DNA from 4 places in the Mesorhizobium sp. M1004 genome. Region 2 is predicted to be linked to each of the others. Evidence: riboswitches for the same ligand, from Rfam matches in the RefSeq annotation. Region 2 holds a riboswitch; each other region holds the start of a gene.

Region 1 (2,196 bases), on a different contig from region 2:
CAAGGTCTTCGCCGGCTTGACCAGCCTATCAAAAGCCGGATTGAGCGGCTTGTCGGTTTTCCCGGCCGGGAACATCCAGTTGGTCTCCGGAATGACATCCTGGAATTTCGGCCCGGTCATGAAGGCCAGGAACTTCGCCGCCAGCGGATTCTTCGCGCCCGTGGTGGTGATGCCGGCGACCTCGATTTGCAGATACTCGCCTTCCTCGAACGAGGCCGCCTGGTAGCGCCCGGTGTTCTCGGCCACCATGTGGTAGGCCGGCGACGTCGTATAGGAAAGCACCATCGGCGCCTCGCCCTTGGTGAACAGGCCGTAGGCCTCGCTCCAGCCCGGCGTCACCGTCAGCACTTTGCCCTTGAGTTTCGCCCAGGCTTCCGGCGCCTTGTCGCCATAGACCGACTTGACCCACAGCAGCAGGCCGAGGCCCGGCGTCGACGTCCTCGGATCCTGGATGACGATCTTGTCGGCGGCATCGCCCTCGACCAGTTCCTTCAGGCTCTTCGGTGGGCTCTTCAGCTTTTCGGTGTCGTAGACGACGGCGAAATAACCATAATCATAGGGCACGAAAGTGTCGTCGCTCCAGCCGCCCGGCACGTTGTTTTCAGCCACCGCGCCATGTGGGACAAACAGGCCGGAAGCCTTGGCTTCCGCGGTGAGGTTGGTGTCGAGACCAAGCACGATATCGGCCTTGGTCGAGGCACCTTCGAGCTTGACGCGGTTGAGCAGCGCGACGCCGTCGGCCACCGAGACGAAGTCGACGCTGCAGCCGCACTCGGCCTCGAATTCCTTCTTCACCTGGGGGCCCGGACCCCAGTCGGCAGTGAAACTCTCATAGGTATAGATCGTGAGTTTTTCCTGCGCGGACGCAGAGCTTGCCAGTAGCGAAACAGCAAGCCCCAGCGCTGGGACAAGACGGGACAAAAACATGCGCATCGGCGCCTCCTTCATTCGTGTTGAAAGGAATTGAGGCGTCGGGCTGTCCGAAGCGTCTAATCCCTCCGCCGGTACAAACCGGATCAGGTTCAGCGGGTTGGCGAGACTGCCTCTCAGCCGGTCCGCGAAGATCGCGTCCGGCACCCCGTTAGAGCGTTTCGACACATAGGCCCGGCCAAGGTGCCACGCAAGTGGAAGTTTGCCCGAGCATGATCCCGGAAAGTGGAATCCGTTTCCGGAAAAAGATCATGCTCCAACAAAGCGTGACGGTGCCGCTCGGCCTTCCGTTTCGTCGGCGGGGCTGGTAAGGGCCAGCGGATATGAGCACATTCACCATCCTGCTTGGCGGCGATCTCGTCCGCACGCCGCGGCTCGACCGCCAGGTCGCGGGCACGCGCGTCATCGCCGCCGACGCCGGCATCGGTCATGCCCGCCTGCTCGGCGTGATGCCGGAGCTGTGGGTCGGCGATTTCGATTCCGTGCCGGCGGACCTGCCTGCCGATCTCGCCGCCGTGCCGCGGGAGGTGTTTCCTCCCGAAAAGGACAAGACCGATGGCGAACTGGCGATCGCGGCGGCATTGGAACGCGGCGCCACCAGCCTGGTGCTGGCCGGCGCTTTCGGCGGCAAGCGCGCCGACCACGCCTTCCTCCATCTGGCGCTCAGCCTGCGGCTGGCCGAGGCCGGCACAAAATTGCTGTTGACCAGCGGAGCGCAGGAAGGCGCCCCTCTGCTGCCTGGCAAGGCCGGCTTCGACTATGCCGACGGAACGCTGTTTTCGGTGCTCGGCTTTTCCGATCTTTCGGGCCTCACCGTGTCCGGCGCGAAGTGGCCGCTCGACCATGTCGAGGTCGTGTTCGGCTCGTCGCTGACCATCTCGAACGAGGTCAAGTCCAACACGACCGGGGGCGGCCTCGAAATCGCGCTCGGCCATGGCCGCGCGCTGCTGCTCGCCCACCCCTACCCCTTGCCTGAAAGCTGACATGGCCCCGCCCCTTCTCAACCTCGACGGCATAAGACTGACCTTTGGCGGCACGCCGCTGCTCGATGGCGCCGAACTGACGGCGTCCGCCGGTGACAAGATCGCGCTCGTCGGCCGCAACGGCTCCGGCAAGTCGACGCTCCTGAAGATTGCTGCTGGTCTGATCGAGCCGCAAGACGGCGAGGTCTTCCGCCAGCCTTCGGCAACGGTGCGCTATCTCCCGCAAATGCCCGACATGGACGGCTTTGCCAATGTGCGCGCCTATGTCGAGGCCGGGCTTGGG
Region 2 (2,196 bases):
TTTTTTTCGGGTAGCAGGCGAGGGCGAAACATAGGCCCAGCAAACATGAAAGTGCGTTGAGGGGCAATTCATGCTGACCGCGTCGTGACAGGCAAGCAGTCTTAACGGGCTTGTAAAGGGTGGCGAGATTGGCCAAAACGCGCTTTGCCAAATTCATGACGTTGGGTAAGCGGCTGACGCAGGGAGAAGATATGATCTTGCGACTGAGGGAGCGGCTCGGCAAAAGGTTTGAGGAAGAAGTCCAATTCTTCAAAGGCTGGCAAAAGGACAAGAAGGGCGTGGGAGCCCTTATTCCCACTTCGGTTTATGCTGCACGCCGGATGGCAAGCGTGGTGAACCCACGGTCAGGATTACCGATTCTGGAGCTTGGCGCGGGAACCGGTGTCATCACAAAGGCGATCCTGGCTAGGGGAATCAAGCCGCGCCAGCTGGTTTCAGTCGAATATTCCAGGATTTTCTACGACGGCTTGGTGCAACGCTTCCCGAATGTGGACTTCAGATTGGGCGACGCATTTGCGCTGGACGAAGCTCTGGGTGAGCGCAACGGTGAACAGTTCGATTGTGTTATAAGTGCAGTTCCGCTGTTGAGCTTTCCAATGCAACAGCGTGTCGCGCTGGTTGAGGATCTACTTGCCCGTATTCCTGCCGGCCGGCCCGTGATTCAGATCACATACGGACCTCTGTCGCCGGTGATCAAGATGCCAGACCGTTACGTGGTTTCCCACTATGACTTCGTCGTCCGCAACATACCGCCGGCACAGCTCTGGACTTATCGTCGAGCAGTCTAGCCAAATCTGGACGGTTTCCTTCTTGAGGGTTCCGCTGAGTGGTGGCCTTGCACCCAAATAGGATGTGGAACAGAGCAGGGGCAGATGCCAGATTGCCAAGAAGACGAAGCGGTCCTGGTTTGATTTGACATTGGGCGGGCCAAATGCGCTTGACAAAGCCGCGCCGGCCCGTTCAACCTGAGGCATTCACCAGGGGAGTCCCGGCAAGGGGCTGAGATACTGCTGGCTTTCGGGGGCGCAGTGACCCGTTGAACCTGATCCAGTTCATACTGGCGTAGGGACGGTGCAAGCGCTCTGCGGGAGTTCACGCCCGAGGTCCTGTTTCGGCAGGTCCACAGAAGCGTCTTTTCATCCTTCCGGCACAGAACTGGGTCTCCAATGCATGAGCAAAGGAGCCTAAAGATGAATGCCCTCACCCCCGCCGTGTCGACAGGGCCGCTGCCTGCCTCACGGAAAATCCACAAGTCTGGCGTCCTCCATCCGCACATCAAGGTGCCGATGCGCGAAATCTCCGTCCACCCGACGGCCGGCGAGCCGCCCATCACCGTCTACGATCCGTCGGGCCCCTATACCGACCCGACTGTCGAAACCAGCATCGAAAAAGGCCTGGCCCGCCTTCGCCATGAATGGATTACGGCACGCGGCGATGTCGAAGCCTATGACGGCCGTCATGTTCGGCCGGAAGACAACGGATTCGCGGCGGGCGAGCGCCTGACACCGGAATTTCCCGTCCGCAACCGGCCACTCAGGGCCAAGGCCGGCAAGGCAGTGACCCAGCTTGCCTATGCGCGCGCCGGCATCATCACGCCTGAAATGGAGTTCGTCGCCATCCGCGAGAACCTTGGTCGCGAGATCCTGCACGGCAAGCTTGAGCTCGACGGCGAGGCTTTCGGCGCGATGCTGCCCGATTTCGTCACACCCGAATTCGTCCGCGACGAGGTGGCGCGCGGACGGGCGATCATTCCCGCCAACATCAACCATCCCGAGAGCGAGCCGATGATCATCGGTCGCAATTTTCTGGTCAAGATCAACGCCAACATCGGCAACTCCGCCGTCACATCGTCGATGGCCGAAGAGGTCGAAAAGATGGTCTGGGCGATTCGCTGGGGCGCCGATACGGTGATGGACCTGTCGACCGGCCGCAACATTCACAACATCCGGGACTGGATCGTGCGCAACGCACCGGTGCCGATCGGCACGGTGCCACTCTACCAGGCGCTCGAGAAGGTTGGCGGCATTGCCGAGGATCTGACCTGGGAGGTGTACCGCGACACGCTGATCGAACAGGCCGAGCAGGGCGTCGACTATTTCACCATCCACGCCGGCGTGCGGCTGCATTACATCCCGCTGACCGTCGACCGGGTCACCGGCATCGTCTCGCGCGGCGGGTCGATCATGGCCAAGTGGT
Region 3 (2,196 bases), on a different contig from region 2:
TGGCGAGGAATGGGATCTGCGCAAAAAGCATTCGCATACTGCGGCCGCGCGATTCCTGCTTCCTGATCAAGATGGCACCCTGGACTGGATTGGTGGCGACACTCAGGCAGCTGCTATATCAGGTGTGGCCGAGGTCAAATTGAATGTTGAACCCAAGACACCGATCGTCAGGAAGGGGGATTTCCGAGACTGGATTGGACATGTCATTGCCACTTCGCCCAGCCGTGCTGAAACCGAGGGCGCCCTTCAGCGAGCCGTCGACTTGATCGATTGGTCGATCACCCCTTTTCCGGCGACAATAGGAGGTGATCGAGAGCACGATGTTTGTGGGGCGTTCGGGCGGCCCACCAGTTCTGTTCCGATCAGGCATTGACGGCTTAAGATCCTTGAAACGCAGCAGTTCCGTCTACGTCAATGTCACACCAAGTTTGACGAGGCAAATGCAGCTTTGGCCACACCTGCCCTATCTCCCGCGGAACTTCTCCGCGACCCGTGGCGAGGCCGTCGGCCCAATTTGGGCCCAATTTGATTGCCGCCCACCGCCGCCGCAGGACGAACATGCGCTTGACAAGACAACCCCGGCCCGTTCAACTTGAGGCATTCACCAGGGGAGTCCCGGCAAGGGGCTGAGATACTGCTGGCTTTCGCGGCGCAGTGACCCGTTGAACCTGATCCAGTTCATACTGGCGTAGGGACGGTGCAAGCGCTTTGCGGGAGTTTACGCCCGAGGTCCTGTTTCGGCAGGTCGACAGAAGCGTCTTTTCATCCTTCCGGCACAGAACTGGGTCTCCAATGCATGAGCAAAGGAGCCTCAAGATGAATGCCCTTACCCCCGCCGTGTCGACGGGACCGCTGCCCGCCTCGCGGAAGATCCACAAGCCCGGCACCATCCACTTGCAGATCAAAGTGCCGATGCGCGAAATCGCCGTCCATCCGACAGCCGGCGAACCGCCCGTTACCGTCTACGATCCGTCGGGCCCCTATACCGATCCGGCTGTCGAAACCAGCATTGAAAAAGGCCTGGCCCGGCTTCGCCACGAATGGATCTTGGCCCGCGGCGATGTCGAGGACTGTGACGGCCGCCATGCCCGGCCGGAGGACAACGGCTTCGCGACGGGCGAACGCCTGACGCCGGAATTTCCCATCCGCCACCGACCGCTCAGGGCCAAAGCAGGCAAGGCGGTGACGCAGCTTGCCTACGCGCGCGCCGGCATCATCACACCCGAAATGGAGTTCGTCGCCATTCGCGAGAACCTTGGTCGCGAGATCCTGCACGGCAAGCTTGAGCGCGACGGCGAGGCTTTCGGCGCGACACTGCCCGATTTCGTCACGCCCGAATTCGTGCGTGACGAGGTGGCGCGCGGACGGGCGATCATCCCCGCCAACATCAACCATCCCGAGAGCGAGCCAATGATCATCGGCCGCAATTTCCTGGTCAAGATCAACGCCAATATCGGCAATTCCGCTGTCACCTCCTCGATGGCCGAAGAGGTTGAAAAGATGGTGTGGGCGATCCGCTGGGGCGCCGATACGGTGATGGACCTGTCGACCGGCCGCAACATCCACAACATCCGCGACTGGATCATGCGCAACGCGCCGGTGCCGATCGGCACGGTGCCGCTCTACCAGGCGCTCGAAAAGGTCGGCGGCATTGCCGAGGATCTGACCTGGGAGGTCTACCGCGACACGCTGATCGAACAGGCCGAGCAAGGCGTCGACTATTTCACCATCCACGCCGGCGTGCGGCTGCATTATATCCCGCTGACCGTTGACCGGGTCACGGGCATCGTCTCGCGCGGCGGCTCGATCATGGCAAAATGGTGCCTGCACCATCACCGGGAAAGCTTCCTCTACGAGCACTTCGCCGAGATCTGCGACATCGCCAGAGCCTACGACGTCTCCTTCTCGCTCGGCGACGGCCTTCGTCCGGGCTCGATCGCCGATGCCAACGACGCGGCGCAATTTGCCGAGCTGGAAACGCTTGGCGAGCTGACGCAGATCGCCTGGGCGAAGGATTGCCAGGTGATGATCGAAGGGCCCGGCCACGTGCCGATGCACAAGATCAAGCAGAACATGGACAAGCAGCTCGCCGTCTGCGGCGAGGCGCCGTTCTATACGCTTGGCCCGCTGACGACCGACATCGCGCCGGGCTACGACCACATCACCTCAGGCATCGGCGCCGCCATGATCGGTTGG
Region 4 (2,196 bases), on a different contig from region 2:
TTGGCATCAGCCCGAAGCCGAACCACAGCACGATGAGCGGCGCGATCGCGACCAGCGGCAAGGTCTGGCTGACGATCAGCAGCGGAAACAGCGCGCGGCGCAGCGGGGCCCAGAAATCGACCAGCGCCGAAAACACGAAGGCAGCGACCAACGAGCAGGCGAAGCCGGCTGATGTGGCGCGGATGGTGGGCAGCGTGTTGTCGGCCAGGGCGGCGCGATGCTCCCAGGCCTGCTGCAGCACGCGCGACGGCGCCGGCAGCACGGTGGGGGCGACACCGCCATAGCGGGCGTAGAGCTCCCAGGCCGCGAGGAGCAGGGCGAAGGCGAAGGCGGCGGGGATGGTCTTGGCGATGCCGGCGGCTAATCTCCCCCCTCGAGGGGGAGATGTCGCCGAAGGCGACAGAGGGGGTCGTCTCGCATAGAGCGCCCACGCCTTGCCGATGCGAAAAGGACGTCGGCGCTCCACGCGCTGGGACCCCCTCTGGCCTGCCAGCCATCTCCCGCTCGAGGGGGGAGATTCGTGGGCATCGCGGTCTTCGCCAATCGCCAATGGCTCCCCTCCTCTTTGTGCTGAGGGGTCAGAGGCATCTCCTCCACGCAATGGGTCAGATAAACCAGCCACGGCAATATCCTCAAGGAACGACGCTTGAGCCGCGGCTCAGACGGCGCTCGGGCTGTTCGCCGAGATCGTGATGTCGAGGGTGACGTGGCCGGCGCCGGGGCCGAAGCGGCAGAAGGCCTCGTTGAGCGTGGCAAACACGGCACCGGCATCGCCACGCAATTTGGTGCAGAAGTTCTTTGAGCGCTCAAAGACGCCGGACTGTTTCAGGAAATCGATGCAGCCGTAGATCTCGTCCATATGGTCGCCCGTGCCCATAACGTAGAGCGAGAACTGCGCCGCCGCCGGCTGGCCGGTCGACGGCGTGGCCTGGACAGCGCGGATCGCGGCGATCTTGCGCTCGTCCAGCGGAATGGCGGGGCCGCCGGTCTCGTCGGAGCGGCAGATCGGATCGTCGGGCTCGCCCGGACAGCCGCGCGAGACCGCCGCCGAAAGCACGCAGTGCTTGCCGCTTTTGGCCGCCGCGACGAACAGGTCGCGCATGGCGGGAAACAGCACCTCGGGCGGCCCGACCATAAGCGTCGAGATGTCGTCGATCTCGATCCGCAGCCGGTCGCGCCACGGATCGAGCGCGCCGAGCGCGCCAAGGATGACGCCGACGAAATCGTCGGTCATGGGATAAAGGGAAATCTGTGCGCCTGAAAACATCGCCCGCCTCGCTCCGCTGGTATTATCCAGATCAGCTTTAGGGTCCGAAGGCTTGCCGCCCTCATCTCAGCCCCGACCATACGGAGCACCCCTGTGGATGAGCGGGTTAAAGCACCGTTCGCGGCATTGGGGAAGCCGTTTGTTGAGGCACTGCGGCAAAGTGTTTTGGGCCAGACGTGCCGGGCGCCCCGGGCGTTAACAGACGACTCGTTGCGTTATAAGGTTTCCACGAACTTCTTATAACTGCGTTGAAATTCAAGCTGATAAACGTAATTATAAGAAAACGGCAGAGACTCCGCGCAGCCCTTACGGTTTCTGGATTTCCTTATCCGCGACCCCATCCGGACTGTGCTCCTGCATCGCTCGGGCTTGCCTGTGCTGGTCCCCTCGCCCCAGCGCTACGCCATCCACAAGCTGATCGTCGCCTCGCGACGCGGGCCGAGCGCTGGCGCCAAGCGGGAGAAGGATCTCCATCAAGCGCGCCTGCTGACCCAAGCGCTCGAAGCCACGCGTCGCCAGGACGACCTTGCCTTCGCCTTCATGGAAGCGTGGGACAAGGGCGAAAACTGGCGCGAGACGATCCGGCGCGGCCTGAACCTGTTCGACGCCGACACGAGGGAAACAGTCAACACCATCCTGGGAAAATCCCTCCGCGAAATTGGTGCGAGTCCTGAAGGATTCACGATACGTGATTAGCTGAAGCGACCGCTGCTATATTCATTGTCATCGTCCCAACTGTACGAAATTGGCTTGACGCTCATTCGTACATAAAGTACGATATCTCTTTTCGCAGAGAGGAATGTCCTTGAGCACAGCGAACCATGTTGCCTTCGCCGATCTCTCTCGTCCTTTGCCGTCATCTCCGTCGTTGCCGCCGCCTTTATTGCCGCCCCCTTTGTTGCCCTTGTCATTCGATCAGTGCCAACGCC

The links. Region 2 has a riboswitch for thiamine pyrophosphate ahead of thiC (phosphomethylpyrimidine synthase ThiC). Riboswitches for the same ligand answer to the same signal wherever they lie in the genome.
Region 1: linked by a shared signal. The riboswitch ahead of thiB (thiamine ABC transporter substrate binding subunit) and the one ahead of thiC (phosphomethylpyrimidine synthase ThiC) in region 2 are both predicted to bind thiamine pyrophosphate.
Region 3: linked by a shared signal. The riboswitch ahead of thiC (phosphomethylpyrimidine synthase ThiC) and the one ahead of thiC (phosphomethylpyrimidine synthase ThiC) in region 2 are both predicted to bind thiamine pyrophosphate.
Region 4: linked by a shared signal. The riboswitch ahead of NKH54_RS15815 (YkoF family thiamine/hydroxymethylpyrimidine-binding protein) and the one ahead of thiC (phosphomethylpyrimidine synthase ThiC) in region 2 are both predicted to bind thiamine pyrophosphate.

Annotation. Positions count from the first base shown of each region.
Region 1 is NZ_JAMYNB010000003.1:115,367-117,562, reverse strand. Features, by position in the region: gene thiB (thiamine ABC transporter substrate binding subunit) at 1-933, opposite strand, end outside; TPP riboswitch at 977-1,091, opposite strand; gene NKH54_RS07465 (thiamine diphosphokinase) at 1,254-1,913, shown strand; gene NKH54_RS07460 (ABC-F family ATP-binding cassette domain-containing protein) at 1,915-2,196, shown strand, end outside.
Region 2 is NZ_JAMYNB010000012.1:137,869-140,064, reverse strand. Features, by position in the region: gene NKH54_RS24250 (DUF309 domain-containing protein) at 1-32, opposite strand, end outside; gene pmtA (phospholipid N-methyltransferase PmtA) at 192-788, shown strand; TPP riboswitch at 970-1,087, shown strand; gene thiC (phosphomethylpyrimidine synthase ThiC) at 1,191-2,196, shown strand, end outside.
Region 3 is NZ_JAMYNB010000015.1:101,361-103,556, reverse strand. Features, by position in the region: gene NKH54_RS26730 (ATP-grasp domain-containing protein) at 1-373, shown strand, start outside; TPP riboswitch at 597-713, shown strand; gene thiC (phosphomethylpyrimidine synthase ThiC) at 817-2,196, shown strand, end outside.
Region 4 is NZ_JAMYNB010000006.1:385,374-387,569, forward strand. Features, by position in the region: gene NKH54_RS15810 (ABC transporter permease) at 1-403, opposite strand, end outside; gene NKH54_RS15815 (YkoF family thiamine/hydroxymethylpyrimidine-binding protein) at 659-1,267, opposite strand; TPP riboswitch at 1,258-1,370, opposite strand; partial or broken gene NKH54_RS15820 (GSU2403 family nucleotidyltransferase fold protein) at 1,574-1,963, shown strand.